4 regions of the Klebsiella variicola genome follow, and region 4 is predicted to be linked to each of the others. Evidence: predicted binding sites of a transcription regulator. Region 4 holds the regulator's gene; each other region holds the start of a gene.
The links. The regulator LexA, encoded in region 4, represses DNA repair genes until DNA is damaged. The targets are predictions, from matches to a motif close to TNCTGTATGTACATACAGNA.
Positions count from the first base shown of each region.

Region 1: a site for LexA is predicted at 5,591-5,610, ahead of rmuC (DNA recombination protein RmuC). Genes of this name have one in related genera too.
Region 2: a site for LexA is predicted at 6,006-6,025, ahead of sulA (SOS-induced cell division inhibitor SulA). Genes of this name have one in related genera too.
Region 3: a site for LexA is predicted at 6,356-6,375, ahead of sbmC (DNA gyrase inhibitor SbmC). Genes of this name have one in related genera too.

Region 1 covers NZ_CP010523.2:5,289,446-5,297,488, reverse strand. Annotated here, with positions in the region: gene SP68_RS24725 (carboxylate/amino acid/amine transporter) at 1-260, shown strand, start outside; gene metR (HTH-type transcriptional regulator MetR) at 148-1,101, opposite strand; gene metE (5-methyltetrahydropteroyltriglutamate--homocysteine S-methyltransferase) at 1,349-3,613, shown strand; gene SP68_RS24705 (dienelactone hydrolase family protein) at 3,669-4,481, opposite strand; gene udp (uridine phosphorylase) at 4,754-5,515, shown strand; gene rmuC (DNA recombination protein RmuC) at 5,651-7,099, shown strand; gene ubiE (bifunctional demethylmenaquinone methyltransferase/2-methoxy-6-polyprenyl-1,4-benzoquinol methylase UbiE) at 7,170-7,925, shown strand; gene ubiJ (ubiquinone biosynthesis protein UbiJ) at 7,939-8,043, shown strand, end outside.
Region 2 covers NZ_CP010523.2:3,598,563-3,606,605, reverse strand. Annotated here, with positions in the region: gene pqiC (membrane integrity-associated transporter subunit PqiC) at 1-488, shown strand, start outside; gene rmf (ribosome modulation factor) at 742-909, shown strand; gene fabA (bifunctional 3-hydroxydecanoyl-ACP dehydratase/trans-2-decenoyl-ACP isomerase) at 978-1,496, opposite strand; gene SP68_RS16970 (AAA family ATPase) at 1,566-3,323, opposite strand; gene matP (macrodomain Ter protein MatP) at 3,509-3,961, shown strand; gene ompA (porin OmpA) at 4,072-5,124, opposite strand; gene sulA (SOS-induced cell division inhibitor SulA) at 5,477-5,986, opposite strand; gene SP68_RS16950 (TfoX/Sxy family DNA transformation protein) at 6,337-6,933, shown strand; gene yccS (YccS family putative transporter) at 6,947-8,043, opposite strand, start outside.
Region 3 covers NZ_CP010523.2:1,819,187-1,827,229, reverse strand. Annotated here, with positions in the region: gene SP68_RS08520 (HPP family protein) at 1-708, opposite strand, end outside; gene SP68_RS08515 (adenosylhomocysteinase) at 909-2,018, shown strand; gene cobT (nicotinate-nucleotide--dimethylbenzimidazole phosphoribosyltransferase) at 2,064-3,131, opposite strand; gene cobS (adenosylcobinamide-GDP ribazoletransferase) at 3,159-3,899, opposite strand; gene SP68_RS08500 (DUF496 family protein) at 4,212-4,535, opposite strand; gene SP68_RS08495 (FUSC family protein) at 4,703-5,761, opposite strand; gene sbmC (DNA gyrase inhibitor SbmC) at 5,860-6,333, opposite strand; gene dacD (serine-type D-Ala-D-Ala carboxypeptidase DacD) at 6,510-7,673, opposite strand; gene sbcB (exodeoxyribonuclease I) at 7,854-8,043, shown strand, end outside.
Region 4 covers NZ_CP010523.2:5,176,525-5,184,567, reverse strand. Annotated here, with positions in the region: gene plsB (glycerol-3-phosphate 1-O-acyltransferase PlsB) at 1-1,749, opposite strand, end outside; gene SP68_RS24195 (diacylglycerol kinase) at 1,878-2,246, shown strand; gene lexA (transcriptional repressor LexA) at 2,369-2,977, shown strand; gene dinF (MATE family efflux transporter DinF) at 3,047-4,363, shown strand; gene SP68_RS24180 (CsbD family protein) at 4,599-4,808, shown strand; gene zur (zinc uptake transcriptional repressor Zur) at 4,904-5,419, opposite strand; gene SP68_RS24170 (cupin domain-containing protein) at 5,669-6,157, shown strand; gene dusA (tRNA dihydrouridine(20/20a) synthase DusA) at 6,258-7,256, shown strand; gene pspG (envelope stress response protein PspG) at 7,396-7,638, shown strand; gene SP68_RS24155 (quinone oxidoreductase) at 7,820-8,043, opposite strand, start outside.

The DNA.
Region 1 (8,043 bases), 110 kb from region 4:
CTTCCGGGCTGGGTTACTTTATGTGGAACTATGGCGCCACGCAGGTGGATGCCGGCACGCTGGGGATCATGAATAACGTCCATGTCCCCGCGGGTCTACTGGTAAACCTCGCCATCTGGCAGGAGCAGCCGCACTGGCCGAGCTTTATTAGCGGAGCGTTGGTGATCCTGGCCTCGCTGTGGGTCCATCGCCGCTGGGTCGCTCCGCACTCCGGACAAACGGCAGATGATCGCAGGCGTGGTTCCGCGCAGAGCGAATAAACGCTTCGGTGACCGGTTGACGCTGTTCGCCATCGCGGACGGCCGCGTACAACCGGCTCCATAATCCCTCACCCAGGGTTTTGGTGACCACCAGACCCTGGCGTTCAAAGCTTTCCACCACCCAGTGCGGCAGCGCGGCGATGCCCATCCTTGCGGCCACCATCTGGATCAGCAACAGCGTGTTATCGACGCTTTTCAGCTGGGGACTGATGCCGGCCGGCTGCAGGAAATGGCGCCAGATGTCGAGGCGCCCGCGCTGCACGGGATAAATCAGCAGTGTTTCCGCGGCCAGGTCCTCTGGCGTAATCAGCGTCTTCGTGGCTAACGGGTGCTCGGGCGCCAGCACCAGACGCACCTCATAATCAAACATCGGCGAGTAGTGCAGACCGCTGCGCGGCAGGATATCGGAGGTCATCACCAGATCCAGTTCGCCCTGCTGCAGCGCAGGCTGCGGGTCGAAGGTCACTCCGGAATGGAAGTCGACCTCCACGTGCGGCCAGCGGGCGCGGAAATTCTCCAGCGCCGGCGTCAGCCACTGAATACAGCTGTGACATTCGATAGCCAGGCGCAGCCGGGTCTGCTGTGGTTCGTTACAGTCCTGCAGGGCGCGAGCGATCTGCGGCAGCACCTGATTGGCCAACTGCAGCAGAATTTCCCCTTGCGGCGTGAAGCGTAGTGGCTGGCTTTTACGCACAAACAAACGGAAGCCAAGGCGCTGTTCCAGATCGCTGAACTGGTGAGACAAGGCGGACTGGGTCTGGTGCAGGGCCGCTGCCGCACCCGCCAGTGAACCGCTGTTCCGCAACGCTTGCAGCGTTTTCAGATGTTTAATTTCGATCATGAAAGTCCTTCACTTCGCCATGAGCAATTTGCGCTTGAGGAATATACAGTAACTGTCAATTATGGATGTGTAAACATCTGGACGTCTAAAACTCGTCATATTTCGACTTGCAGATGCGTTGGCTGCCTCGCTTACCCCAGTCACTTACTTCAGTAAGCTCCTGGGGATGCGCATCGTTGCCGCCTTCCTGCAAGCCGAACTATTTAGAGTTTTTCTTCAGATTCAATGAAATAAGAGAGGAACAAAAATGACAATTATTAACCACACCCTCGGTTTTCCTCGCGTTGGCCTGCGCCGCGAGCTGAAAAAAGCGCAAGAGAGCTACTGGGCGGGCAACGCCACTCGCGAGGAACTGCTGACAGTAGGCCGTGAGCTGCGTGCCCGCCACTGGGAGCAGCAGAAACAGGCGGGCGTTGATCTGCTGCCGGTGGGGGATTTCGCCTGGTACGACCATGTTCTGACTACCAGCCTGCTGCTTGGCAACGTGCCGGCTCGTCATCAGAACAAAGACGGATCCATCGATATCGATACCCTGTTCCGCATTGGCCGCGGCCGTGCGCCGACTGGCGAACCGGCCGCCGCTGCGGAAATGACCAAATGGTTTAACACCAACTATCACTACATGGTGCCGGAGTTCGTGAAGGGCCAGCAGTTCAAACTGACCTGGACCCAACTGCTGGATGAAGTAGACGAAGCGCTGGCGCTGGGCCACAAGATCAAGCCCGTGCTGCTGGGGCCGGTAACGTACCTGTGGCTGGGTAAAGTGAAAGGTGAACCGTTTGACCGTCTGAGCCTGCTGAATGACATCCTGCCGGTTTACCAGCAGGTGCTGGCCGAACTGGCGAAGCGCGGCATCGAGTGGGTGCAGATTGATGAACCGGCGCTGGTGCTGGAGCTGCCGCCAGCGTGGCTGGAGGCCTTTAAACCGGCTTATGACGCCCTGCAGGGCCAGGTGAAACTGCTGCTGACCACCTATTTTGAAGGCATTAGTGACAATCTCGCGACCATTGCTGCGCTACCGGTCCAGGGGCTGCACGTCGATCTGGTGCACGGCAAAGATGATGTTGCCGAGCTGCACAACCGCCTGCCGGCCGACTGGCTGCTGTCTGCGGGTCTGATCAATGGGCGCAACGTCTGGCGCGCCGATCTCACCGAAAAGTATGCGCAAATTAAAGACCTCGTCGGTAAACGCGACCTCTGGGTCGCGTCATCCTGTTCTCTGCTGCATAGCCCGATCGATCTGAGCGTGGAGACGCGCCTTGATGCGGAAGTGAAGAGCTGGTTTGCCTTCGCGCTGCAGAAATGCGGCGAGCTGGCGCTGCTGCGCGATGCGCTGAACAGCGGCGATACGGCGGCGATTACCGAGTGGAGCGCGCCAATCCAGGCCCGTCGCCATTCGACCCGCGTGCACAACGCGGAAGTGGAAAAACGGCTGGCGGCGATCACCGCTCAGGACAGCCAGCGTGCCAGCCCCTATGAGGTTCGCGCGCAGGCACAGCGCCAGCGCTTTAACCTGCCGAAATGGCCGACCACCACCATCGGGTCATTCCCGCAAACGACGGAGATCCGCGGTCTGCGCCTGGACTTCAAAAAGGGCAACCTTGACGCCAGTCATTATCGGACGGGGATTGCGGAACATATTAAGCAGGCGATCGTCGAGCAGGAGCGGTTAGGTTTAGACGTACTGGTGCACGGAGAAGCCGAGCGGAACGACATGGTGGAATACTTCGGTGAACATCTGGACGGTTTTATCTTCACGCAAAACGGCTGGGTGCAGAGCTATGGTTCCCGTTGCGTGAAGCCGCCGGTGGTGATCGGCGACGTCAGCCGTCCGCAGGCGATCACCGTCGACTGGGCGAAGTACGCGCAGTCGCTGACCGACAAGCCAGTGAAAGGGATGCTCACTGGACCGGTGACCATTCTGTGCTGGTCCTTCCCGCGGGAAGATGTCAGCCGTGAAACCATCGCGAAACAGATTGCGCTGGCCCTGCGTGATGAAGTGGCGGATCTGGAAGCGGCGGGGATCGGCATCATCCAGATTGATGAGCCGGCGCTGCGCGAAGGGTTACCGCTGAAGCGCAGCGACTGGGATTCCTATCTGCAGTGGGGTGTGGAAGCCTTCCGCCTTAATGCTGCGGTCGCCAAAGACGACACGCAGATCCACACCCACATGTGCTATTGCGAGTTCAACGACATCATGGACTCCATTGCCGCGCTGGATGCCGACGTGATCACCATTGAAACCTCGCGGTCCGATATGGAGCTGCTGGAGTCGTTCGAAGCGTTCGAGTATCCCAATGAGATCGGGCCGGGGGTATATGATATTCACTCGCCGAACGTGCCGAGCGTGGAGTGGATAGAAGCGCTGCTGGCAAAAGCCGCGCAGCGTATCCCGGCGGAGCGGCTGTGGGTTAACCCGGACTGCGGCCTGAAAACTCGCGGCTGGCCGGAAACCCGCGCCGCGCTGGCGAATATGGTGCAAGCGGCGCAGAATCTGCGCGAATCCGCCTGATAGTCAGGCGAAAAATAATAAGGAGGCATTTGCCTCCTTTTTTTGCATCGGGTGATTACCCTTTTTTACCGCCATACTGGGCAAACCACGCGAGCATGCGCTGCCAGCCGTCTTTGGCTGACTCTTCATGATAGCTGGCGCGATAGTCGGCGTTAAAGGCATGATCGGCTTCGGGATAGACCACGATTTCCGCTGTGGCGTTGGCCGCCCGCAGCGCCTGACGCATGGTCTCGATGGTGTCCTGTGGAATACTGGCGTCTTTAGCGCCGTACAGACCAAGCACCGGGGCGTTGAGATCGACCGCGATATCTACCGGATGCTTCGGTGAATTCAGCGATTTTTCTCCCACCAGCTTGCCGTACCAGGCCACGCCTGCCTTCAGTTGCGGGTTATGCGCGGCATACAGCCAGGTAATGCGTCCGCCCCAGCAGAAGCCGGTGATTAGCAGACGATGGGCATCGCCGCCGTGGCGCGCCGCCCAGCTGGCGACATGGTCGAGATCCGCCAGCACCTGCGCGTCCGGCACCTTGGTAACCAGCTCTTTGAACAGGGTCGGGATATCGTGGTACTCATTCGGATCGCCCTGACGGAAGTACAATTCAGGCGCAATAGCCAGATAGCCTTCCTGCGCCAGGCGGCGACAAAGATCGCGAATATGTTCATGCACGCCGAAAATTTCCTGTACCACGATAACGATCGGCAGCGGACCGTCGGCATTTTTCGGGCGGGCGTGGTAGGCCGGCATGTTTTCACCCTGAGAGGGAATAGACGTCTCTCCGGCGATAATATGCTCTTCCGGCGTATGAACGGCGGTGGCGGCGTGTGGTGAAGCTGCAGGTGCGAATCCAGGTTGCTTGGTGGTGGTCATGGTATTCTCCGTACCCTTATTTATTAGCGCATCAATAACTATAGACCCTTTACCTTTAGTTCGGGCGGTAATAAAGCACAGTGCCTGAAAGCGGCTATCTTTTGTTCTGTGACGATGAATATAACTTGTTAATGTGATGTGTATCACTATTTACTGAAAAACAACTGCAATCATTATTGGTCTTGGTGACTATCATCACAAAATGTTGCCAGGGGCTTCTGTACAGTACCGTTTTGCTTCTGCTGATAATTCGACCCACAGAGGAGTTTTTTATGTCCAAGTCTGATGTTTTTCATCTCGGCCTCACCAAGAACGATTTACAAGGGGCTACGCTGGCTATCGTCCCTGGCGATCCGGAGCGTGTGGAAAAGATCGCCGCGCTGATGGATAAGCCGGTCAAGCTGGCATCCCACCGCGAATTTACCTCCTGGCGCGCGGAGCTGGACGGCAAGCCGGTGATCGTCTGCTCTACCGGCATCGGCGGCCCGTCGACTTCTATCGCCGTGGAAGAGCTGGCGCAGCTGGGCGTGCGTACCTTCCTGCGTATCGGCACCACCGGCGCGATTCAACCGCACATTAACGTTGGCGATGTGCTGGTTACGACCGCTTCCGTTCGCCTGGACGGCGCCAGCCTGCACTTCGCGCCGATGGAGTTCCCGGCCGTCGCAGACTTCGCCTGCACCACCGCGCTGGTGGAAGCGGCGAAATCTATTGGTGCCACCACCCATATCGGCGTGACCGCCTCTTCGGATACCTTCTACCCAGGCCAGGAGCGTTACGACACCTTCTCCGGCCGCGTGGTGAGCCGCTTCAAGGGCTCAATGGAAGAGTGGCAGGCAATGGGCGTGATGAACTATGAAATGGAATCCGCCACGCTGCTGACCATGTGCGCCAGCCAGGGCCTGCGTGCCGGGATGGTCGCCGGGGTTATTGTGAACCGTACCCAGCAAGAGATCCCTAACGCCGAAACCATGAAGCAAACCGAAAGCCACGCGGTCAAAATCGTCGTGGAAGCGGCGCGTCGTCTGCTGTAATTCAACCCCTTCTCTGTCAGGCCGGATCCTCCGGCCTTTCTTTTTTGCGTTGCTCCTCGCAGGAAATCCCTTTTAAACTGGACGTTTGTACAGCACAATTCTATTTTGTGCCATCAGGTTATCGCAGGGGGCGTCGTGGATCTCTCAATCATTATCAGCGCGGTTATCGCACTGGCTGCCGGGTTAATGGTCGGCTGGCTGGCAACCAAAGCGCGCGCCGACCAAATCCGGGCCGATCTCATTGAGGAGCGGCGAGAGCTGGATATTGAGCTGAGCGCCGCCCGTCAGCAGCTGGTGCAGGAGGCCCACTGGCGTGAGGAGTGCGAGCTGCTGAACAATGAGCTGCGCAGTCTGCGGGATATCAATACCTCGCTGGAGGCCGATCTGCGTGAGGTCACCACCCGGCTCGAATCCACCCAGCTGCATGCGGAAGATAAGATCCGTCAGATGGTTAACAGCGAGCAGCGCCTGAGCGAGCAGTTTGAAAACCTCGCCAACCGTATTTTCGAACACAGCAACCGGCGCGTCGATGAGCAAAACCGCCTGAGTCTGCATGGTCTGCTGACCCCGCTGCGCGAACAGCTCGACGGGTTCCGCCGCCAGGTGCAGGAGAGCTTTGGCCAGGAGGCGCGGGAAAGGCACACCCTGGCGCATGAGATCCGCAATCTTCAGCAGCTGAACGCGCAGATGGCGCAGGAGGCACTGAACCTGACGAAAGCGCTGAAAGGTGATAACAAAACCCAGGGCAACTGGGGGGAAGTGGTCTTAACCCGCGTGCTGGAGGCTTCCGGCCTGCGCGAAGGCTATGAGTACCAGACCCAGGTCAGTATCGAGACCGATAACCGCTCGCGGATGCAGCCGGACGTCATTGTCCGCCTGCCGCAGGGCAAGGACGTGGTGATAGACGCCAAAATGACCCTGGTCGCCTATGAGCGCTATTTCAACGCCGAAGACGACTACACCCGCGAAGTCGCGCTGCAGGAACATCTTGCCTCGGTGCGAAACCATATTCGCCTGCTGGGACGCAAGGATTATCAACAACTGCCGGGGCTGCGCTCTCTCGACTACGTGCTGATGTTTATTCCCGTCGAGCCGGCGTTCCTGGTGGCCATCGACCGTCAGCCCGAGCTCATCAGCGAGGCGTTGCAAAATAATATCATGCTGGTCAGCCCGACGACGCTGCTGGTAGCCCTGCGTACTATCGCCAATCTGTGGCGCTATGAGCATCAGAGCCGCAACGCGCAGAAGATCGCCGAGCGGGCGGGGCGCCTTTACGACAAAATGCGCCTGTTTGTGGATGATATGTCCGCCATCGGCCAGAGTCTGGATAAGGCGCAAGAGAACTATCGCCAGGCGATGAAAAAGCTCGCTTCCGGGCGCGGGAACCTGCTGGCCCAGGCGGAAGCCTTTCGCGGCCTGGGGGTGGAGGTGAAGCGCGGGATAAATCCTGATTTAGTCGAACAAGCCACTGCCCAGGACGATGAATATCGTCTTGAAGACGAGGATAACCTCCCGGAAAATGACGCATTTTCAGCCGACTCTGCCGAGGCGTTACATAATCGGGAGGCGGCTCCGCCACGTTGAAACGTATGGGAAATGCGCTGAATCTGATACACTCAGTGAACATTTTCTTGAAAAGCAAGCAGGCATAGAGATGGTTGAGGATTCACAAGAAACGACGCACTTTGGCTTTCAGACGGTCGCTAAAGAGCAGAAACAGGACATGGTGGCGCATGTATTCCATTCTGTCGCGGCAAAGTATGATGTGATGAACGACTTGATGTCGTTTGGTATCCATCGTTTGTGGAAGCGTTTCACCATCGACTGCAGCGGCGTACGTCGCGGGCAGACCGTGCTGGATCTGGCAGGGGGGACCGGCGATTTGACGGCCAAGTTCTCCCGTCTGGTAGGAGAAACCGGCCGCGTCATGCTTGCTGATATCAATGATTCCATGCTCAAAATGGGCCGCGAAAAGCTGCGTAATATCGGCATCGTGGGCAACGTTGAGTATGTTCAGGCCAACGCGGAAGCCCTGCCGTTTGCTGATAACACCTTTGACTGCATCACCATCTCTTTCGGTCTGCGTAACGTTACCGATAAAGAAAAAGCGCTGCGTTCGATGTACCGCGTGCTGAAGCCAGGCGGACGTCTGCTGGTGCTGGAGTTTTCTAAACCGATTATCGAACCGCTCAGCAAAGCCTACGACGCTTACTCCTTCCATATCCTGCCGAAGGTGGGGGAACTGGTGGCAAAAGACGGCGACAGCTATCGCTACCTGGCAGAATCTATCCGTATGCACCCGGATCAGGAAACCCTGAAAGGGATGATGCAGGATGCAGGTTTTGAAAGTGTCGACTACCACAACCTGACGGCGGGTATCGTTGCCTTGCATCGCGGTTACAAGTTCTGACAGGAGGGACGCTATGCCTTTCACACCCCTGGTGACCGCTAGCATTGAGACGGCGCTGAATACTTTTCTCTGGCGTGACAAGGCGCTAAAACCCGCTCGTCAGCGCCTGCTGGGTAAG
Region 2 (8,043 bases), 1.6 Mb from region 4:
ACCAGTTGCCGGTGGTGCAAGGCGGCGCGCAGAGCGCCGCCAGCCAGGGGGCACGTCTGCTGTGGGTTGAGCAGGTCAGCATCCCGGATTATCTGGCGGGCAATGGAGTGGTCTATCAAACCACCGATGTGCAGTATGTAATCGCCAATAATAATCTGTGGGCCAGCCCGCTGGACCAGCAGCTGCGTACTACGCTGGTGGCAAACCTCAGCCAGCAGTTGCCGGGCTGGGTAGTGTCGTCCCAACCCTTGGGCAGCGAGCAGGATACGCTCAATGTGGCGGTAAATGGCTTTCACGGGCGCTACGACGGGCGGGTTATCGTCAGCGGCGAGTGGCTATTGAAGCATCAGGGACAGCTGATTAAGCGCCCGTTTAACATCGTGCTCAAGCAGCAGCAGGATGGCTATGACGCGATGGTGAAGACCCTGGCCCAGGCGTGGAGCCAGGAGGCGGTGGCCATTGCCGGCGAGCTTAACCGTCTGCCATAAGTAAATTTCATAAAAGTGATATGCCGCGTGGTTCATCTGAGCCGCGCGGCATTTTTTTTGCCAGGTCAGTTTGTTACCGAGCGCTGCGCCGAATGAACAAAAAATGAACTCTTATATAGGTCACAAATATGACACTGGCGTGAATTTTGCGCATTGACGTTGTCTTCATTTCGCGGTATTCGTAACCCGTGGCTGCACAATTTGCGACCACTGTTTTCTTTTCCACCAGATCAAAGAATGAGGGAAACGAGGCATGAAGAGACAAAAACGAGATCGCCTGGAACGGGCACATCAACGTGGATATCAAGCGGGTATCGCGGGGAGATCGAAAGAAATGTGTCCATACCAGAGCTTGAATCAACGCTCATGGTGGCTGGGAGGCTGGCGAGAAGCCATGGAGGACAGGGTACTAACGGCCTGACACTGTCTCTTTAAAAAAGAAGCCTCCGCATAGCGGGGGCTTCGCCTTTTAATCGCTGCCGATAATTATCAGAAAGCGGAAGTATCCTGGAACAGGCCGACTTTCAGATCGTTCGCGGTATAGATCAGACGATCGTCAACCAGCACTTCGCCATCCGCCAGGCCCATAATCAGACGACGGTTAACAATGCGCTTGAAGTGGATGCGGTAGGTGACTTTTTTCGCGGTCGGCAGAACCTGACCGGTGAATTTCACTTCGCCAACGCCCAGCGCACGGCCTTTGCCTTCGCCGCCGAGCCAGCCAAGATAGAACCCGACCAGCTGCCACATCGCATCCAGGCCCAGGCAGCCCGGCATCACCGGATCGCCGATGAAGTGGCAACCGAAGAACCACAGGTCCGGGTTGATGTCGAGTTCCGCCTCAACATAACCTTTGTCATAGTTACCACCGGTTTCGCTCATTTTGATGACGCGGTCCATCATCAGCATGTTTGGTGCTGGCAACTGCGGGCCTTTCGCGCCGAACAGTTCACCACGACCAGAGGCAAGAAGATCTTCTTTTGTATAGGATTCGCGTTTATCTACCATGTTTTCAGTAAGCCTTATTTTAAGTTCGGGACGCAGGATAGCTAACACGTGTAAGCTGAACAAGTCCGATCAGTTAGAACTTGTCCCACCTAACCAGCGTAGCGGCCACGGAAAACGATGGCGAGTCTCTTGCTGGGTCGCCTGCGCTATCCGCTCCTGAATGGTTTGTCGCAGCGTCTGCCCTTCACCGTCCCACATCAGTTGGGTCAGCATCGGCAGCGCTTCGGTAATATCGTCAATGGCCCAGATGGCAAACTGGTTTTCGGCAACGGCCTGACGGAGCTCATGGCTAAGACTGAGATGACGAACGTTGGCCGCAGGGATAATGACGCCCTGTTTACCGGTTAGCCCGCGCTGTTGACAGATAGTGAAGAAACCTTCAATTTTTTCGTTCAGACCGCCGACCGGCTGCACGCGACCAAACTGGTCGACAGAACCGGTAATCGCAATGCTCTGATTAATCGGCACATTGGCCAGCGCGCTGATTAAGGCGCAGAGTTCAGCCATGGAGGCGCTGTCGCCGTCCACTTCACTGTAGGACTGTTCGAAGGTCAGCGAAGCGGAGAACGGAAGCTGCTGCTCCAGCTCCAGCTCGGACATCAGAAAAGCCTGCATGATCATCATGCCTTTCGCATGAATATTGCCGCCGAGCTCGGCTTTGCGTTCGACATCAATAAACTCGCCATCACCAATGTGCACGACGCAGCTGATGCGCGAAGGTTCACCGAATGCGCGCGGATGGCCGGGGAATTCAATCACCGACAGGGCGTTGATCTGCCCGACGCATTCGCCTTCGGTTTCAATCAGGATCTGTTCCTGCAGGATTTCATCCTGCATTCGTTCTGCGAGGTAGCCTTCACGCCACTCCCGGCGTGCCAGCATCGTCTGCATTTCTTCGCCAGTAATCTCCTCGCCTTCGCAGAACGCGGCGGCCTCTCGCAGCTGGCGGGCTATCCATAGCGGACTGAGTGGCAGGGTCTCCTGATCGCCGGTGTAGCGCGTCCCCTCATCGATCAGCAGTGGCCAGGCGTCGGCCGCCGGACCTGGCAGCGTCAGCTGCTGGGCATTTTGCCATACCCACTGGCACCAGGCTTTCAGCGTCTCGGCGTCAGCAAACTGCAAAGTGTCTTCATACTCACTGTAGATCGCCTGAGCGCAAAGCTCTGGTTCCATTTCCTGGAAATCCGCCAGCGATTCGCGTTCGCCGACCAGCATGACTTTCAGGCTCAGCGGCATGGAGGGAATGCTGACCGGCAGCGGGCGCGACTCATCGATGGAGAGCCAGTCAAACCGCTGACGGGTCACCATATTTTTCAGGCGCACCCACAGAAGCGGCTGCGCCAGCAGTGTGCGAAGCGAGATTACCAGCACGCCACCATTGGCCTGATGAACCAGGCCTGGCTGGAGGGTGATGTCGCCGTTAAACTGGCGTACGCAGCCAAACAGCTGTTCCGCCTCTACCCAATCGGCCGCGACGACCGGGGCGGTGCTGGCAAAATTATCCTCAGCCCGTTGCGCCGGGGAGAGCGTCACGCGAGCGCCGTCAACGTCATAGCGGACCCCGTAGAGCGGGGCGGTAGGTTCATGCAGCGTACGGGTTTCTGCCGTCAGCCATTGCAGATACTCCGGTTCTTCGGGGGCTTTCACCAGCATGAAGGAGGAGACTGCCGGCGTGCACAGCAATTGCTCAAGCGCGTAGAACAGACGCGGCTGCAGATCGCCCGAGAGAGAGGGGGCCGGTTGAGAGAGATCAGCTTGGGCAAACAGCGCCTGATAAGGTTCCATATCGGGCGCAAGGTCGGTTCGGGTCAGTTTCGTAATGGTCAAAGTCGCTGTTTTTTAGTTAGATGTAAAGCGCGCAATTATACCTGATGCCGCGACTGAGCACACGGAGGATTATGATTACCCCGATGATTCCCCGGCCATACACCTCACGAATAATGATTTATATTCAGCACATCAGGAAAAAACTGATATCCTGAAATGAGTTACACGGTCACATTGAGATCGCAATGAAATATCAACAACTGGAAAATCTTGAAAGCGGCTGGAAATGGAAATATCTGGTAAAGAAGCACCGGGAAGGTGAGCTGATTACCCGCTACATTGAGGCCAGCGCTGCGCAAGCTGCGGTAGATGACTTGCTGACGCTCGAGAATGAACCTGTGCTGGTGCATGCCTGGATTGAGCAGCATATGAATCCGGCGCTGATGAACCGCATGAAGCAGACCATCCGCGCGCGACGAAAACGGCATTTTAACGCGGAGCATCAGCACACGCGTAAGAAGTCTATCGATCTGGAGTTTGTCGTCTGGCAGCGTCTTGCCGGCCTGGCGCAGCGGCGGGGTAAAACCTTGTCCGAAACCATCGTGCAGCTGATTGAGGATGCTGAGCATAAAGAGAAGTACGCCAGCAAAATGTCGAGCCTGAAACACGATCTGCAGGAACTGTTAGGCAAAGAGTAGTCTTTACGGCGGCCTGTCAGAGGCTACTCTGATATGGGGCCCACCACCGCAAAAGCGGGAGAGAAGGCATAAAAAAACCCGCCGAGGCGGGTTTTTTCATCAGTTATAACTTAAGCCGCTGGCTGAGTTACAACTTCTTTGTAGCCTTTAACTTCGATCTCTACACGACGATCCGGGGCCAGGCAGTCGATCAGTGCAGCGCGAGCTTTCACGTTGTCACAGGTGTTGCCAGTAACCGGGTTGGATTTACCCATACCGCGTGCGGAGATTTTGCCAGCCGGGATGCCTTTAGCAACCAGGTAGTCAACAACGGACTGAGCACGTTTCTCAGACAGCTGCTGGTTGTAAGCTTCGGAACCGATACGGTCGGTGAAGCCCATAACAACTGCAGAACCGTCTTTCGGATCCATGTTGCTCAGCTGGGTGTACAGCTGATCCAGAGCCTGCTGACCTTCCGGTTTCAGGGTTGCTTTGTTGAAGTTGAACAGAACGTCAGACTTCAGGGTGAAGTGCTTGGTAGTCACTTCCGGAGCCGGAGCCGGAGCCGGAGCTACAACCGGTGCAGCATCTTCCTGACCGAAACGGTAGGAAACACCCACGCTCAGCATGCCGTTGTCCGGACGAACGCCAACGGTGCCCGCGTCGCCGATGTTGTTAACCCACTGGTATTCCAGACGGGTAGCGATGTCACGAGTCACAGCCCACTCTACGCCGCCAGCAAATACCGGAGATACGCCAGTGTCGTGGTTGTCGCCAGCGATGCTGTTGCTGGAGTCTGCGCGCCATACCATGCCGCCCAGACGGGTGTAGATGTCCAGATCGTCAGTGATCGGGTAACCCAGTTTAGCGGTCAGCTGAACGCCCTGAGCTTTGAATGCGCCATTAACCTGGTCGCCTTTATACGGCATACGGCCCAGCCAGTCGTAACCCATTTCGAAACCGAGGTACGGGTTAACCTGGTAACCACCGAACGCACCAGCGCCCAGCTGGCTTTCGTGGGTTGGACCATTGTTGTTCAGAGAGCTGTTGTACCAGCCAGTGTCATGGAACTGGGACCAACCCAGTTTACCACCTGCATACCAGGTGTTATCTTTCGGAGCGGCCTGCGCTACGGTAGCGAAGCCAGCCAGTGCCACTGCAATCGCGATAGCTGTCTTTTTCATTTTTTGCGCCTCATTATCATCCAAAATTCGCCATGAAGTTACAAAAGACCTCACGGTTAAATCCTTCACCCGGGGCGTGACTTGTTGTTAACTATGCTGATACATGCAGCGTAAGCCGATCACCCCTGGCGATGTAAAGTCTACAACTTAGTTCGAAACTTACAAGTGTGAACTCTGTCAGGCATATGAAAAAAAAGGGTTGTGTACACAATATTTAACAAATATGGTTGATTTTCGTACGCAGAAAAAAGGCAGAAATCCCCGTGTGACAGGCATTGCGCGAAAAAGTCCCTGAAAAACGCTGTGTCTTTACCATCGGTAAAAAAAATTCCAGGAATAATCCTAATTTCACTCAATGATACAAATTTGAGTGAATTTTTAGCCCGCTGAGTTGTCTGCCGAGCGTGCCTTGATTTCTCACCGGGCGCATGATGAATCCCATCGCGCAACCTTCCTGGGCGGCATTGACCAGACGCTCATGCTCTTCCGCGGTTAGCTCCTCCGTTAGCCAGCAGATAACCACACTATAATTACCGGTGCGCAGCGCGCGGATCATTGAGTCTACGGTATGGCAGGGTGACAGCTGGCTAATTTGCATGACTTTAGACAGCGGCAGACCGGCAGACTGGACCCACTCACGGCTAAGCTTTTGTTGCGGCGTGAGCCACAGCTGCCAGCGAGACTGTTGACCCAGCTGCTGTAATAAAGGTAGCAGCAGTAACTGTGTCATCATGGGTTGATCTTCACGATAGACAATTTCACTGATCAGCCCATTGGCGGTCTGTTCGCCAGAACGATGAGCGTAGTGGCCTGCAGAAGCAGAAGCCTGTGCTGAACGATTTGCGTGAGCTGAAGTAAACATAGTCTATCCCGCCTGTAGTTACTGTATGCATATACAGTATATCTACCTGGGGAAAAGATCAACCGCAATTTGCCATTTTGCTGGCTGAAATTTAATCATTTCCCGCCGCGTCTGATTTATAGCGATGCGCACCTCTCCTCAACGATATCCTTAATGCCGGCTAATGATTTCTTTCCACCCTGTTGATTGCAGCAACGTCAGTGATTTTCTGAAAGCGTCTCGCAAAACCGCATTCTGGTGGAAAAGTCGGCGAAAATCATCTTGCTGCTGTTCGGGAAGTCCCTTATGTTTTCTCTTAGCGGATCCGTTAACAACTTAAGTTTAATTACATGATTAACAAAGGAATGATCATGAGAAAACTAGTATGTCCGCGGTTCCCGCAATTTCAGGCCTGCGTCTCGCCGCTGGGTCAGTTACATTCTCGTCCGCTTTTTGGCGGCTATAGCCTGGCCATTGATGATACGGTGTTTGCGATGGTGGCAGAGGGCGATATTTACCTGAGGGCCTGCGAGCAGAGCGCCGCGTATCGGGTTGAACATCGCAATCCTTTATTAACGCTGCGCCGACATGGGCGCATCGTGCCGATGAAGTATTATCAAATTGACGACGCATTGTGGCGCGATGAGACTCAGCTTTTTCGGCTGTCGCTGTTGTCGTGGCAGAGTGCGCAGCGTGAAAAGAACCACCGACGGGCGTCGGGCCGTCTGAAGGATTTACCCAATATCAGCTTTCATATGGAATTGCAGCTGATCCACGCGGGCATACCGGATGTCAGGACGCTTCGGGAGGTAGGCGCTCAGCAGGCCTGGCAACGGCTACGAGAAAACAACGCCTCTCTGTCGCTCAACGTCTTGCTGGCGCTGGAGGGGGCGATTGTCGGCGTTCACGCCGCCGCGCTCCCGACGCTGCGGCGTCAGGAGCTGCTCGAATGGGCTGGAGCCCGCTAGCGGACAGCCGCCGTTATTCTGTCTGAGCGTGAACGCGTTGTTGCAGGCGGCAAATTTCAGGCAGCAGCGCGAGCAACAAGCCAATCTGCTGTAATACCAGCGGCTCTTTACTGTCCGCGCGCGGTTCCAGATGCTGGATCCGGCTTTGCAGGCTGGTCAAAGACTTCTGCACCCGATGTTCATCGGCGGGGGTATGGTGCAGGGCGTCATCAACATAACAAACAGCATCATCCAGCAGGGCAAGAATATCGGGGGTGGACAGTTTTTCCCGATGCGCACCGAGAGCGGAGATGTAGCTGGTGAAGGTATGGTTGAGACACAGCAAGCGAAAAGCGGTCTCGCGCTGGGCGCCATCCGCGCGCGGTTCAGTCGACAAATTCGAGACCACGGAGGCCAGTTCGGCATCACGGTTGTAGGCATCACGGCGGGCGACACGATAGGCCAGACGGTTGTCGCGGCCCTGGTGATACTGCTCCAGAATGGCATCCAGATAACGGCAGTTTGCGTTCATCGCCCGGTCCAGGACGCGCGGCAGATTGCGAAATTTCCAGTCCGGCCAGATGAAGCTGACCGCCGCCCAGGCGATGGCGCAGCCGATCAGGGTATCAATAATGCGCGGTAGCGCGACCTCAAAACCTTCGCCAAGCAGGTTAAAGCACAGCAGCACCAGCAGCGTAATAAACATGGTAGCATGGGCGTACTGCACGTTACGAAAGGCAAAGAACAGCACGCCGGTGAGCACGATCAACACCAGTTGCCCTTCAATCGAAGGCACCAGCAGCAGGACGGGCAGGCCGATCGCCACCCCCACCAGCGTGCCGATGATCCTCAGCGCCAGTCGGTGGCGGGTGGCGTTATAGTTCGGCTGACAGACAAACAGGCTGGTCAGCAGGATCCAGTAGCCATGCTGGAGCCCGGTAAACTGGATAAAGGCATAGCCGGCGCAGAGCACCAGCGACATACGTACCGCGTGGCGAAAGAGAGCGGACTCCGGCGACATGTTGCGCCGCAGACGCAGCCAGATGTCGTTCAGCCCGCCGAGTCTGTCGTCGGCCAACAGCGTCTCGGTGTTGCTCCCGGCAGGCGCGGTCGTTTGCACCGATTCAATCG
Region 3 (8,043 bases), 2.2 Mb from region 4:
GCGCTGGCGCGCCTGCTGCTCGATATTCTCCAGCAGTTCCTGGACATCGTCTTCATCAATGTCGAGGAACTGGCCTTCCAGCAGCGCGGCGTGAATATCCTCCCGGGTGACCGAGATGCCCAGTGGCACCGCCCGGGGCTTGACCTCCTCCGCCGCCAGCGGATGCGGATAGCGGCGGCCAACCAGGTTATTAAACACGATGGCCAGCAGCGCCAGCATCAGCGAGTTGAGCAGCACCGGCGTCAGTACAAAGTGATAGCCTTCGCTGTGCACCCCGGCGCCGCCGAGGATCGCCGTCAGGGCCACCGCGCCGCCGGGGGGATGCAGACAGCGCAGAAAATACATCCCGGCGATCGCCAGCGCGGCCGCCAGCCCGCAGGCCAGCGCCGGGTCGGGAACCAGCATGCCCACCGTGACGCCGATCAGCGCCGACAGCACATTACCGCCGACAATCGACCACGGCTGCGCCAGCGGGCTGCTCGGCACGCCAAATAACAGCACCGCCGACGCGCCCATGGGGGCAATAAACCACAAATTGACTTCGCCGAGCAGCCAGTGGCTGAACACGCTGGTCACCGCCAGCCCGGTGCCGGCGCCAATGGATCCCAGCACGATATGCCGGCGGGCCACCGGTAGCGCGTGCGGCTTCAGGCGCCCAAGGAAAATCCGCAGCCGTGAAAACAGCCCCGCAGAAATGACACTCAACATCGCTTTATCGCTTAGGTCATAGGAATTACTTATATTTTATTTTCTTTTTTTAACCTTACATTAACAACCATGTATTTCACAGGGGGATAGCGTGGGCAATATCGTCCAGAGGGCACAGGGCTGTGAATTCTCGCGTGGGCTGATAGAATCCCTTTTCTGTCAGGGGGATACCCCTTTTGCGAACTGAAGGTCATAACCCAGTGAATAATAAAATCTCTTTAGCGAAAGAAGTGGCATGGGCCAGCCAGAATATGCCGCGTACCCTGCGTCAGGTCGCCGCCCTGCCCGACCTCAGCGGCGTGCGCCTGGCCTGCTGTATGCACCTCGACATGAAAATGATCCCGCTGGTGCAGGGGATCCTCGACAAGGGCGCTCAGGTCTTTTTAACCACCTGTAACCCCACCACCGTGCAGGACGACGTGGTGGCCTGGCTGGTGGAGCGCGGCGCCGAGGCCTACGCGTGGCGCAATATGAGCGACGCCGACTGGCAACAGTCATGGGAAAAAGCGATTGCCTGGCAGCCCACTCACCTGTGCGAGATGGGCGCCGATATCACCACCCTGCTCCACCAGCGCGGCGAGTTCGGTAACATCGTGGCGGGTCTGGAAGCCACTGGCTCGGGCGTCAATCGGCTGGGCGATATTCAGCCAGGCTATCCGATCTTTAACTGGGACGATCTGCCGGTCAAAGAGGGGCTGCACAACCGCCATATGGTCGGTCTCACCGCCTGGCACACCTTCTTCCAGACCACTCATCTCACCCTGCATGAGAAAAAAGTGCTGGTGATCGGCTACGGCCTGGTCGGCCAGGGCGTCGCGGCGGCGGCAAAAGCCTTTGGCGGTCAGGTGATGGTGGCGGAGATCGATCCTGCCCGTCGTCTGCAGGCGGCCTACGACGGCTGGCACGTGGTGGATCTGCAGGAGGCTATCGCCTCGGCGGACGTGGTGGCCACGGCGACAGGCGGGAAAAACGTGGTTAATCGCCAGGCGCTGGAGCGCGCGAAAGCGGGAGTCTTTATCCTTAACGTCGGCCACGTGGCGGAAGAGATCGACGGCGAGTACCTGCGCCAGTACCCTCAGGAAGAGGTGATGCCGTATATCAACGCCTACCACATGGCCGACAAAACCATCTATCTGCTGGCCAATGGTTCGATGCTCAACCTGACCGCGGGCTTCGGCGACAGCCTGAACGCTTTTGACGTCACCCTGGCGGTGATGGCCAGCGGCATCCGCCATATTGTCACCGACGGCATGCGCGCCCCGGCGCAGGTTTACCTCCTGCCCCAGGCGGTCTGGCAGCAGGCGCTGTAAACGCAGCGCATCGTCCCCCCATCGTGGAGACGATGCGCTCTACCATCAGGACGACGGCGCGGTATCGGGCAGCACAATGTTGCTCTGCGCCAGCGTTCCCATCTGGTTGTACATCACGCTGGCGGCATCCAGCAGGTGCATCGCCAGCGCGGCGCCGCTGCCCTCTCCCAGGCGCATGTCCATATCGAGATACGGCCGCAGACCCAGCGCGTCCAGGGCGATCTGCGCCCCTTTCTCCGCCGACAAGTGCGAAGGGATAAGATAAGGATGCGCCGTCGGGGCCATGCGACACGCCGCCAGGGCAGAGGCATAGGAGAGGAAGCCATCCAGCACCACCGGCAGGCCACAGGAGGCCGCCCCGAGGATCACCCCGGTCATGCCCACCAGATCGTAACCGCCCACCTTCGCCAGGACATCCAGCCCCTCTTCCGGGTTCGGCTGGTTAAGGGCTATCGCCTGGCGCACCACCGCCACCTTATGGCCCCGCTGCGCCAGCGGCAGATTGGCCCCACAGCCCACCACGGCGTCAGGATCGCTGCCCGTCAGGACACTGATCACGGCTGCGGCCGGGGTGGTATTGGCCATTCCCAGTTCGCCGACGCCAAAAACTTTCACCCCGTCGGCGGCGAGCTGGCGGGTGAGATGCATGCTGGCCAGCAGCACCGTCTCCGCCTGCTGGCGACTCATCGCCGCCGTCCGGGCGATATTCCCGCTACCGCGGGCCACCTTGAGGTTAATCAGGCCCGGCAGCGGGTCGGCATCGATGCCGACATCCACCACCTGCACCCTGGCCCCGGCCTGCGCCGCCAGCACGCGGACGCCGGTGTTGCCCCGCACCATATTGCCGGCATGAATGGCCGTCACCACCTGCGGCGAAGGCGTCACGCCTTCATGCCAGACGCCGTGGTCGGCGCACATGACCACTATCGCCTTCTCCGCCAGCGCCAGCTGCCCCTGCAGCCCCGGCAGACCAGCCAGTTGCACGGCCAGCGTCTCCAGACGTCCAAGGCTACCGGGCGGCTTTAACAGGCCATCAATATGCTGCTGAGCGCGCGCCATGCCCGCCACATCGGGCTGCGGAATGGCAGCCAGTAACGCAGAAAGTGTTTCCATTCTGTTCCTCATCGTTGGCGCCAGGCCTTACAGCAGCGCCAGTAAAAAGAGTAATTCACCCAGCTCAATCGCCGCCCCGAGAGTATCCCCGGTCTGCCCGCCGAGGGTTCGCTTCAGCGCCCATCCCAGACCCCAGATCAGCACCAGGGTGATCAGCGCGGCGCGCAGGCCCTGCAGCCCCAGCAGGACGGTGGCCAGCGCTACCCCCATCGCCATCGTCACCAGCGTCTGCTGCAGGCTAACTTTGCCAATAAACAGATTGCCCAGCCCCTTTTCCCGCGCGTAGCGATGACGATACATCAGCAGCACCGCCATTCCGCGACCGACGGCGCAGGCCGCCGCCAGCGCGGCGATGGGGTGGGTATCGCGCAGCAGCAGCTCGCCGACCACCAGCACTTTCGCCACCAGCACGAAGATCAGCGCCAGCCCGCCGTGGGTGCCCAGCCGGCTGTCGCGCATGATCTCCAGCATCCGATCGCGGGTGCGGGCGGAGAAGATGCCGTCGCAGGTATCAGCCAGCCCGTCAAGGTGAAATCCGCCGGTGAGCAGCGCCAGCGCCAGCACGCCGAACAGCGCCGCCAGCGGGACGCCGCACCACGGCTGCAGGAGGAGCGCCACCGCGCCGGCGATGGCGCCGAGCAGTAAACCGACCAGCGGAAAGGTGACGATACTGCGCTGGTACTGTTCGATCTCCAGGCCCTGAGATAACCGCGCCGGGACCGGCAGGCGGCTGATAAACGAGAGTGCAGCAAAGAATGACTTAATCACGTGAGGTTGACTCCTGTCGGCGAAAGCAGCGGAAGAGTTCGGTCGCGCCCGGTCAGCACCTGAGTTTGTCTTCTGGCGAATCGATCGTCGGAGAGGTGAGAGGTGTTGAGATATCGCTCTGACGCCGCTGCGTCAGATGCCCGGCCAGGATGAGAGAAACCTTTCCGATATCAATACGTTTTCGCGGGGCAGTATAGCAAAGAGTCGGTGAGGAGAGTCAGTTGCCGGGACAAAGTTTTGCAGAAAAAGAGACGAATGGGGAGGTAGAGCAGAACAGCCCGGCGACGTCGATCGCCGCCGGACCGGCAGGGATTAGCCTTCGACTTTGGCTTCGCCCATCACTTTCAGTTTTTTGGAGATGTCGCGGCGCTCTTTGGACAGCTCGGCATTTTTGATGATGTAATCATCAACGCGATCTTCGTAATCGCTCTTCATGCTGGCGATGATGCCCTGGATAGCTTCCACGCTCATGCCCGGTTTGATGTAGTCGCTGAGGTTGTCCAGCAGCAGAACGCGCTTCTGGTTATCACGGATCTTTTTCTCAACGTCCTGAATTTCACGCTGCAGTTTGTTCTTACGACGGTACAGACGAACAAACTCCAGTACGTCCTGGAAAGAAGGCTTAGTTGTTTCCATTTTTACACCCCTAATAATTGAGATTCGGATTCGTAAAGCGACTGCGTTATAGGGCTAACATAACTGCTAGCAGTCGCTGATGACAATGTTTTTTCCTTTGCGTTTATCATAACCCTAAACGCTGCTGAATCGAAACAACCCATGCAGTTACCCGGTGCATCTGGTGCTTATTTGCGCAACGCGCGGCAGATCAGATGCGACAGCAGCTCCAGCTGACGCGCCAGTTCAATCGAGAGCCAAACATAGCCATGAATTGGGGTTTCCGCCAGGCTGTCGTCACCCTGCTCTTTCATCAGCTGGCGCAGTTCGAGGACGATCTCATTCAGCTTTTCATTGTTGGCGCGCACAGGCTGAGGGTTCCCTTCATACAAGGCGTGGGCGATGGCCAACAGGGTCTGCTGGGTCATCTGCTGCGTCTCCCGCAGGGTGTGCGCATTGAGCATCACAAAATGACCCGGACGGGTGGCCCACCAGGCGTTGATCTGCAGCTCCAGCATGCAGACGAGGTTGCGGCTGACGGTCTGGATAGCCTCGAAGATCGCCTTCTGGATGTGCGTCTCTTTGCTGGCGGGGGTGATCAGCCCGCGCATTTTGACGACGTCGTTCAGCGCCTGTTGGAGATGCTTTTCCAGCCGCGGCCGATCCACCAGATTTGGCGAGAAGCCGGCCTGGTAGAGGCGGTTAAAGTTGGTGACATAGCTGGCCATCTGGATGCGCCAGTGGATGAACGCCCGCTGCGGCCAGATACCGGTAAACAGCATCGCCAGCAGCGAGCCGAAGATCACGTCGCCGCTTCGCCACAGCGCGGTATGCATATCGCCGGGCGGCGCCCCGACCACCACCGACAGGGTAATGCCGATCAGCAGGGCCTGATAGGGTTTCTTGCCCAGCGCCAGCCAGCCGCAGAGGAACATTGCCGCCGCGCACCAGAGGACCATCAGCGGCAGGGAGATGAGCTCAAGCTTCAGCGCCACCAGCCCCAGCGCCGAGCCGAGGATCGTGCCGCCGATGCGCTGAAACGCCCGCGGCACGACGTTGCCCCAGAAGGAGATCGGACCCATCACCACCACCAGGGTGATGAGAGGCCAGGTCCCCTCAGGCACGTTCAGCAGCCGCACCAGCAAAAAAGTGAGCACAAAGGCCAGCGCAATCCGCACGCCATGCACCACCCGATAATGGCGATACAAGCGGATCTCAAATGGCGTGAGTGATTTATCAGCGCGCACAACCCTCTCCGGCAAAACGAAAAGGCCAATTGTAACTGCTTTTTCGCCCGGAGCGTGCCGGGAATGTAAAAATCCTTGTCCGGAACAGGGGTAAACCGCTACGACGCGACGCGCTCAACGGGGACATACATGTCGATATCCCAGTAGCCGTCGTGGTTGCCGTCGTTGAGATAGATCTCAAAACAGGGCCTGGGGGCCACGCGATACGTTGTGCTCTGCAGCAGGCTGTCGAAAAACTGCATCCACGGGGTGGCAAAATCGTAATCCACCACCCGCGCGCGGGCGCAGGCGTAATCCCCGCCGGCAACCGCCGCCAGTATCACCCCTTCGCTGTTGGCGGGAATGACGTAATCCTCGTCAACGGCGACCACGGTGGCGCAGCGCAGTTTTTCCGCCGGCACTTCCTCCGGGTTATCGTAGTAGACGGCAAGCCATTCACGGGCGGGCACCTGATGGTTCTCAACCCACATCATCAGTTGCTCAAACCCCTGCTTGACCGTTTGATCCCAGGGCCCGACCAGATGGAAACCGGCAATGGTTTTCTTGCCGAGGGTGGTGATGCTGTAGTTCATCTTGCCTCCTTTGGAGATAAATGACTGTATGAATATACAGTTAATTTAACAGGAGATCCCCCCTCAGTATGTGCGCGAATTCACAGAGTCGCCATCACACTGCTGAAAAAACAGGCGCCCCGCCAGCAGGAGCGACAGACGAAAAAAAACCGCCTGCAAAGAGGCGGTTATCATGGTTACAGCTCGTGGTGCAGGTAATCGCTCATTCGCGAGAACACCCCGCCTTTATTGATGCTTTCGAGGGTGACCAGCGGATAGTGCCCCACCACCTTGTCGCCGTCATACAGCGAAATCTCGCCGACCCGCTGGTTGGCGGCGATCGGCGCCTCCAGATCCTTCTTATCCAGCACATATTTCGCTTTAATCCGCGACACTTCCGCCTTCGGCAGCGCTAACCAGAAATCCTGATCGGTGCCGAGCTTAATCTGCTCTTTATCGCCGTACCAGATGCGTTCGGTGCCGACCTTCTGGCCTTTCTGCAGCACCTGCACGGTGTCAAAGTTCTGCTGCCCCCAGTGCAGCAGTTTAGCGGCCTGCTGCTCGCGGCCTTTCGGACTGTCCGCCCCCATCACCACGGCGATCAGCCGGCGCTGGCCATCCACCGCCGAGGCGATCAGGTTGAACCCGGCGCCCGAGGTGTGGCCCGTTTTCAGGCCATCGACGTTCATGGTTTTATCCCACAGCAGACCGTTACGGTTTTGCTGGGTGATCCCGTTCCACGTCAGGCTTTTCTGGCTGTACATGTGGTAGACGTCAGGTTCGCCATGAATAATCGCCCGCGACAGCACCGCGAGGTCATAGGCAGAACTGTGCTGGCCCGGGGCGTCGAGGCCGTGGACGGTTTCGAAATGGGTATCCCGCAGGTGCAATTTTTCGACATACTGATTCATCAGGGCGACAAACTGCGGCTGGCCGCCGGCGACATAGTCGGCCAGCGCGACGCAGGCGTCGTTACCGGAGTCGACAATCAGCCCACGGCTGAGGTCGCGGACGCTGACCCGATCCCCTGGTTTTAAGAACATCAGGGATGACCCGTCGAACACCGGGTTGCCCTTCGCCCAGGCGTCTTTACCCACGGTGACGATGTCGTCAAAGGTGATACGATGGCTGTCGATGGCGCGGTCGACCACGTAGCCGGTCATCAGTTTGGTCAGACTGGCAGGATTGCGCTGCTGATGTTCGTTACCCGCGGTCAGGACCTGACCGGTGGTGTAATCCATCAGCACCCAGGAGCCAGCCTGAATAGCCGGTGGCGCGACCGTAGCAGGGAAGTCGACGGCAAATGCGCAGGAAACGCTCGAAGCGAGCAAAGATACAGCAATAAACAAACGGCCTTTCAACGGCATATCCTCTAGATTTACAGATCCGCCGTCCTTTTTACGGAACTTCGCGTTTCATATCAGGGTTTAATTGCAAGAAAATATGACACAGCAGAGGAAGTTGCTTGCCGTTACCCTTCTGATGACCGGGCAAATCGTTTACCATACCGGTCGCACGCCACCACGGATAATGAACAGACTATGCAAGATAGCGTCAACCAGCCCGGATTTTTATTCCACGATTATGAAACCTTCGGCACCAGCCCTTCCCTCGACCGGCCGGCGCAGTTCGCCGCCATCCGCACCGACGCGGAGCTGAACGTGATCGGCGAGCCCGAGGTGTTTTACTGCAAGCCCGCTGACGATTATCTGCCGCAGCCGCAGGCGGTGA
Region 4 (8,043 bases):
GTTCATTTGCAGCGCGTGGTCGATAAGCTCGCTGGCCGAAGCGGAAGGTGTCGTCGCATCTGGCGAATAGGGCACATTGCGCAGCAGCGCGAGGTAGCACTCCAGCTGTTGGGTGAGCTGCTCCCGGGTCAGTGAACGCTGACGCGAGGCCAGCAGCGCCGTGCAGCACAGGTTCATGGCGTTGGCCGCGCCGGCGTTGTTGATGCGCACCATCAGGTCAGCGGCGATGTTGTTCACCGTTGGCGTCAGCCAGGAAGGGCGGATGGCTTCGATCGGGTCGATGGCTTCCCGCCACTCCGGCACATGGTGGTTAAGGTAGGTCATCAGCGGCAGTGGTTCGCCGAAGTTGACATAGCCCTGGCCAAGGTTGCGCAGCTTGCTCAAGCCACGCACCATCTGCGGCAGGCTCTCTTTCTCTTTGGTGGCGCCGCGCAGCTCTTTAGCGTAGGTGCCTACTTCCATCACGTGTTCATAGCCGATGTAGATAGGCACCAGAGTGATCGGCCGGGTGCCGCCGCGCAGCATCGCCTGGATGGTCATCGACAGCGTACCGGTCTTCGGATCGAGCAGACGGCCGGTACGGGAGCGGCCGCCTTCGACGAAATACTCGACGGAATAGCCGCGGCTGAACAGCTCGCCAAGATATTCGCGGAACACCGTGGAGTAGAGCTTGTTGCCCTTAAAGGTGCGGCGGATGAAGAACGCGCCCAGGCGGCGGAAGATCGGCCCGGCTGGCCAGAAGTTAAGGTTGATGCCCGCCGCGATATGCGGTGGCACCAGGCCCTGATGATACAGGACGTAGGAGAGCAGCAGATAGTCCATGTGGCTGCGGTGGCAGGGGACATAGACAATCTCATGGCCGTCGTGAGCCAGCTGGCGCACGCGCTCGGCGTTATGCACGTTGATCCCCTGGTACAGGCGGTTCCAGGTGAAGCCGAGAATGCGGTCGGTCAGGCGGATCATCTCGTACGAGAAGTTCGCGGCAATCTCTTCCATCAGCGCGATAGCGTTCTGCTGAGCCTTCTCATGCGAAATTTTCTTGCTGCGCGCTTCGTCTTCCACCGCGCGGGCAATCGCTTTCGAGGCCAGCAGTTTATTAAACAGATCCTGGCGGGCCGGCAGACGCGGGCCGACGGCGGCCAGGCGCTGGCGGGCAAAGTGCATCCGGGCGACGCGAGCCAGCTTCTGGGCGATGATCTTATCGGTACCGTGCTCATCCGCCATGCGACGCAGCGACACGGAAGGCGAGAAACGCACGAAACTGTCGCGGCCGAGCCAGGAGACGGCGAAAAATTTCTGAATGCCGTTCAGCATCCGCAGCGGCGGATTGACTTCTCCTTTCTCACGACCCGGCGAGCGGCCGAACATGACCGAAACCGGCACCATTTGCACATCGAGGTCCGGATGGTTGCGGTGCAGATCGAGGTAGTCGTGGAACAGCTTGATGGACTCTTCTTTTGGCGTGTAATAGGTAAACACGCGCGGCCCACCGTGGATGAATACGTAACGCGGCAGCAGCGCGCCGTCGATCTCCAGCGGTTCAAGCGGGTCGGGTAAATCATGCGCCAGGCATTGGGCGCGCAGCGTCAGCAGGTCCGCCTTGGAATTATAGGGCAGGACGTACATGACCGGACGCGAGGTATCGAGTCCTAATTCCTGGGCAGGCTCTGCCGGAATAGACTTGCTTTTTACCAGCACCCGTAATGGTAAATTCAGTAATTTATAGTAAATTCGTTGCCAGCCGGACATAAACGATGTGAAGCCTCTGGTTAATCATGCAAATGCGCGGCAAGAATAACAGAAAGTGGGCAAAATTTCCGTTACCACGCGGCAAACGCGTACACTCATCGACGTCATTTACGTAAAAAGGTTTTGTGATGGCCAATAATACCACCGGGTTAACCCGAATCATTAAGGCGGCAGGTTACTCCTGGAAAGGATTTCGCGCAGCGTGGATCAACGAGGCCGCGTTTCGTCAGGAAGGTATCGCCGCCATCGTGGCCGTCGCGATAGCCTGCTGGCTGGACGTCGACGCCATTACCCGCGTATTGCTGATTGGGTCGGTCCTGCTAGTGATGATAGTCGAAATTCTCAACAGCGCGATTGAGGCGGTCGTGGACCGTATAGGCTCGGAATATCATGAGCTTTCAGGGCGCGCCAAAGACATGGGATCGGCGGCGGTCCTGCTGGCGATTATCATCGCACTGATCACCTGGGGAACGCTGCTGTGGAGCCATTATCATTAACGTTCTTCGCTAAGCCTCGCAAAATATAAACAATCTGCCGATTTTTGTGTGCCATGTGGTTCCAAAATCACCGGTAGCTGTATATACTCACAGCATAACTGTATATACACCCAGGGGGCGGAATGAAAGCGTTAACGACCAGGCAGCAAGAGGTGTTTGATCTCATTCGGGATCATATCAGCCAGACGGGCATGCCGCCGACGCGTGCGGAAATTGCTCAGCGCTTGGGGTTCCGTTCCCCAAACGCGGCGGAAGAACACCTGAAAGCGCTGGCGCGTAAAGGCGCGATCGAGATCGTCTCCGGTGCTTCTCGCGGTATCCGCCTGCTGACGGAAGAAGAACATGGCCTGCCGCTGATCGGCCGCGTCGCCGCCGGCGAGCCGCTGCTGGCGCAGCAGCACATTGAGGGGCACTATCAGGTCGACCCGTCGATGTTTAAACCCAACGCGGATTTCCTGCTGCGCGTCAGCGGCATGTCGATGAAAGACATCGGTATCCTTGATGGCGATCTGCTGGCGGTCCACAAAACCCAGGACGTGCGTAACGGCCAGGTGGTGGTAGCGCGCATTGACGACGAAGTGACGGTGAAGCGCCTGAAAAAGCAGGGTAACGTCGTCGAACTGTTGCCGGAAAACAGCGAATTTACCCCTATCGTTGTCGATCTGCGTCAGCAGAGTTTTACCATTGAGGGTCTGGCCGTTGGCGTGATCCGTAATGGAGAATGGCTGTAACGCCTGCCCCTGCGCAGCGTCATCTGATGCATGACGCTGCGACGTTTGTCCTCAATCAGGTCTCCGAACATGCTGCTCAACGCTGCCGATAAAGCGCTGTGGCGCCTTGCGATCCCGATGATTTTCTCCAATATCACCGTCCCGCTGCTGGGGCTGGTGGATACCGCGGTGATCGGCCATCTTGACAGCCCGGTATACCTCGGCGGCGTCGCGGTTGGGGCGACGGCTACCAGTTTCCTCTTCATGCTGCTGCTGTTTTTGCGCATGAGCACCACCGGGCTCACCGCTCAGGCCTGGGGTGCCAAAGATCCGCTGCGACTGGCGCGGGCGCTGGTGCAGCCGCTGGCCCTGGCGCTGGGCGCCGGGGTTCTCATCATCCTGTTTCGCCTGCCGCTGATTAACCTCGCTCTGCATATTGTTGGCGGCAGTGAGGCGGTGCTTGAGCAGGCACGGCGGTTCCTTGAAATTCGCTGGCTCAGCGCCCCCGCTTCGCTGGCCAACCTGGTGCTGCTCGGCTGGCTGCTGGGAGTCCAGTACGCACGGGCGCCGGTGATTCTGCTGGTGGTCGGTAATCTGTTGAATATTGTGCTCGACCTGTGGCTGGTGATGGGCCTGCGGATGAACGTCCAGGGGGCTGCGCTGGCCACGGTCACCGCGGAGTACGCCACTCTCATTATTGGCCTGATGATGGCGAAGCGGGTGCTGACGCTGCGCGGCGTGTCGCTGGCAATGCTGAAAAACGCCTGGCGCGGGGATCTGCGCCGTCTGCTGGCGTTGAATCGGGACATCATGCTGCGTTCCCTGCTGCTACAGCTGTGCTTTGGCGCGCTGACCGTGTACGGCGCGCGTCTGGGCAGCGACATTGTGGCGGTCAATGCGGTACTGATGACCATGCTGACCTTTACCGCCTATGCGCTGGATGGTTTTGCCTATGCCGTGGAGGCCCACTCCGGCCAGGCCTACGGCGCGCGCGACGGCAGCCAGCTGCTGGAAGTCTGGCGGGCGGCCTGCCGGCAGTCTGGCATGGTGGCGCTGGCGTTTGCCCTGATTTATAGCCTGGCGGGGGAGTACATCATCGCGTTGTTAACCTCGCTGCCTTCTCTGCAGCAGCTGGCCGATCGCTATCTGATCTGGCAGGCCATCCTGCCGGTGGTGGGCGTCTGGTGCTATCTGCTGGACGGCATGTTTATCGGCGCCACACGCGGCGCGGAGATGCGGAACAGCATGGCGGTCGCCGCGGCGGGGTTTGCTGTAACGCTGCTTTCGGTCCCGCTGCTCGGTAACCACGGTCTGTGGCTGGCGCTGGCGGTGTTCCTCGCCCTGCGCGGCCTGTCTCTGGCGCTGATCTGGCGTCGCCACTGGCGACACGGCACCTGGTTTAGCTAGTCATTGCCGTTCATCACGGCCATCTATGAATTCCCGCGGTTGCGCGCCGCTTACCGGGGCAACTCAGTAGCCCGGCTCAGCGTAGCGCAAGCCGGGAAAATCGCCTCAGCCTTACCCATCGGTATGATGGTTAAAAATTCCGAATAACGAATCGGTACCAGCATTCTCATCTATAGTTAATACCATGTCCGGTACAAAACGGGCTGTAAACCCACCGAATGATGAGGACGTTATCATGAATAAAGACGAAATCGGCGGTAACTGGAAACAGTTGAAAGGTAAAGCCAAGGAACAGTGGGGCAAACTTACCGATGATGATATGACCGTGATCGAAGGTAAGCGCGATCAGCTGGTCGGTAAAATTCAGGAACGGTACGGCTATGCGAAGGATCAGGCTGAGAAAGAAGTCTCAGACTGGGAGCATAAAAACGACTACCGCTGGTAGCGTTCCGTGGCTCAAAGAATAAAGCATTTGTGTTAGTGCCTGTCTGAATGGCGTAAGGATGCGCCGTTAACCCTGTTTCCCGCTGCGGCTGACGCTCAGCGGGCTTTCTTTTTCAGCTGAATGGAATGGTCGTGCTGGCAGTGTCCCGGCGTGCTGCAGGCTTCGACTTCCACGCAGTCTGCACAAAGGCCGTGAGCTTCAATCACGTTGTGGCGCAGGGCAAAGCCCATTCTGGCCGCTAACGTATGCATGATATCTTCCACCCCTTCCGCCGCCTCTTCCTTCACCACGCCACAGCGGTCACAGATAAACATGGCTGAGCTATGGGTCGGCTGGTCAAAGAGATGGCACAGCACATAGCTGTTGGTCGATTCAACCTTATGAACAAAGCCCTGCTCGAGTAAAAACTCCAGCGCGCGGTAAACCGTCGGCGGTTTAGCCTGCGGCTCTTTGTCACGCAGGAGATCCAGCAGATCGTAGGCGCTGATCGCCCCTTGTTGCAGGCTCATCAGGCGCAACACCTCCAGACGCTGTGGGGTCAGGCGTACGCCGCGCTGCGCGCATAGCTTTTCAGCATGCGCTAACATCTCTTGCGAAGGGGTCTTATCCATGAGCATCCTCGGGTTGCGTGAATTTGAATCTGTTACTTTATCACGTTCCTCAGAAAACACCGAGAGCCGGCAGGTGATACGGGTCATACTTCAGATTGTCGGTACCTGCGCCAGTTCCGGGTGCTGGCCGCTGACTTTCGTGCAGACTACGCCTTAGTCGATCGCTAAAACCGTCCTGCCCGATTTAATCGCAACACGCATGACCCTGGGTATGCTATATCTGAAGTGTCTCATTTTCGGGAGAAAACGATGAAACGACCTGATTGCATTCGCCACTGGCGCGAACTGGAAGGGCCCGACGATGCCACTTATCCCGACAGCCCGGAGCGTTTTTCGATTGGCGCGCCGCTGGGGCGCGGTTTACGTCTCAACCGGCTGGGGATCCACCACGAGCGACTGCCGCCCGGGCGGCGCACCTCGTACCCGCACGCGGAGAGCGATGAGGAAGAGTTCATCTACGTGCTGGAGGGCTATCCGGAAGTGTGGATAAACGGCTATCTCTGGAAGCTGGAGCCAGGGGACAGCGTGGGTTTTCCCGCGGGTACCGGTATCTGCCACACTTTTCTCAATAACACCGAGCAGGAGGTTCGTCTGCTGGTGGTGGGCGAGGCCAACAAGAAATACAACCGCATCTATTATCCGCTCAATCCAGGCTATGCCGCGACGCGCCAGGATCGCTGGGTTGACCATCCGCCGCAATTCTTCGGTCCACACGACGGCAAGCCGCGGAAAAAGTAATCGACCCGGGGAAGGGGCGAAGCGCGGCGCACTATGCGCCTGTGGTTTATCTTTGTGCTATAGTAGCGCCCCTTTTTACCCGGATGCTTATTTATTCGCCATGATGCCTGAATCAACGTCACCTGTTTTCCCTGCTCACCGCTTCTCCATCGCGCCGATGCTCGACTGGACTGACCGACACTGCCGCTACTTCCTGCGGCTGCTGTCGCGGCATACGCTGCTGTATACCGAAATGGTGACCACGGGGGCGATTATTCACGGCAAAGGTGACTATCTGGCCTATAGCGAAGAAGAGCACCCGGTTGCTCTGCAGCTCGGCGGCAGCGATCCGCAGGCCCTGGCGCAGTGCGCGAAGCTGGCTGAAGCGCGTGGCTACGATGAGATCAATCTCAACGTCGGCTGCCCCTCCGACCGCGTGCAGAATGGGATGTTTGGCGCCTGTCTGATGGGCAATGCGCCACTGGTGGCCGACTGCATCAAGGCGATGCGCGATGTGGTGTCGATTCCGGTCACGGTGAAAACCCGTATCGGGATTGACGATCAGGATAGCTATGAGTTTCTGTGCGATTTCATTGAGACGGTCTCCGGCAAGGGCGAGTGTGAGATGTTTATTATTCACGCCCGCAAAGCCTGGCTCTCCGGCCTGAGCCCAAAAGAGAACCGCGAGATCCCGCCGCTGGATTACCCCCGCGTCTGGCAGCTGAAGCGCGACTTTCCCCACCTGACGATGGCGATTAACGGCGGGATCAAATCGCTGGACGAAGCCAGACTGCAGCTTGAGCATATGGATGGGGTGATGGTCGGGCGTGAGGCCTATCAGAACCCGGGTATTCTGGCCTCGGTCGACCGCGAAATTTTCGGCATCGCCGGCGCGGATGCCGATCCGGTGGCGGTGGTGCGAGCCATGTACCCGTATATTGAGCGCGAGCTCAGCAATGGCACCTATCTGGGCCATATTACCCGCCATATGCTGGGGCTGTTTCAGGGCATCCCCGGCGCTCGCCAGTGGCGTCGCTACCTGAGCGAGAACGCGCATAAAGCCGGCGCCGATATTGCGGTGCTGGAGCATGCGCTGAAGCTGGTGGCCGATAAACGTTAATTTCTGACGAAAACCTGGTGAAATTGACCACGCCTCGCGCACTGACGCGGGGCGTTTTCTTTTAAAGTCAAATGTTTATGTTTGGCATGCTTTTTGTAATACCTGCAGAGTGAAGTATTCATTCGTTGGGGAGAGAACCATGCTGGAACTGCTATTTGTCATTGGATTTTTTGTCATGCTGTTGGTGACCGGCGTATCGCTGCTGGGGATTATCGCGGCTATCGTGGCCGCTACCGCGCTGATGTTCGTCGGCGGGTTGTTTGCCTTGATGATCAAATTACTGCCGTGGCTGCTGCTGGCCGTGGTGGTGGTGTGGATTATTCGGGCGCTGAAATCCCCGAACGGAAACGCTTATCGCGACAATAACCGTTGGCGTTACTAAGGTATTGAGGGGTCTGTCACAACCTGAACAATTTTGCAGACAACCGCGTAGGCATTACTGAGCAAATCTGTCACTATTAGCGCGTTAACGAATTCATCGCGCTGTACCCTACATACAGCCGAACTAAAAAAAAGTAAGGGCTTCCCAGGTGGAAGCCCTAAACTTTTGTCCCTTTGTCCGCTTACGGCAGCAGCAGACTAGACCCCTGAGTTACCCGGCTTTCCAGAACTTCATGCGCCCGACGGGCCTCGGTCAGCGGATAGGTCTGACTCTCGGGCACGTCCACTTTGATTACCCCACTGGCGATCAGTGAAAACAGTTCACTGCAGGCTTCCGCCAGCTCTTCCCGGTTGGTGATATAGCCCTGCAGCGATGGGCGGGTGACGTACAGAGAACCTTTCTGAT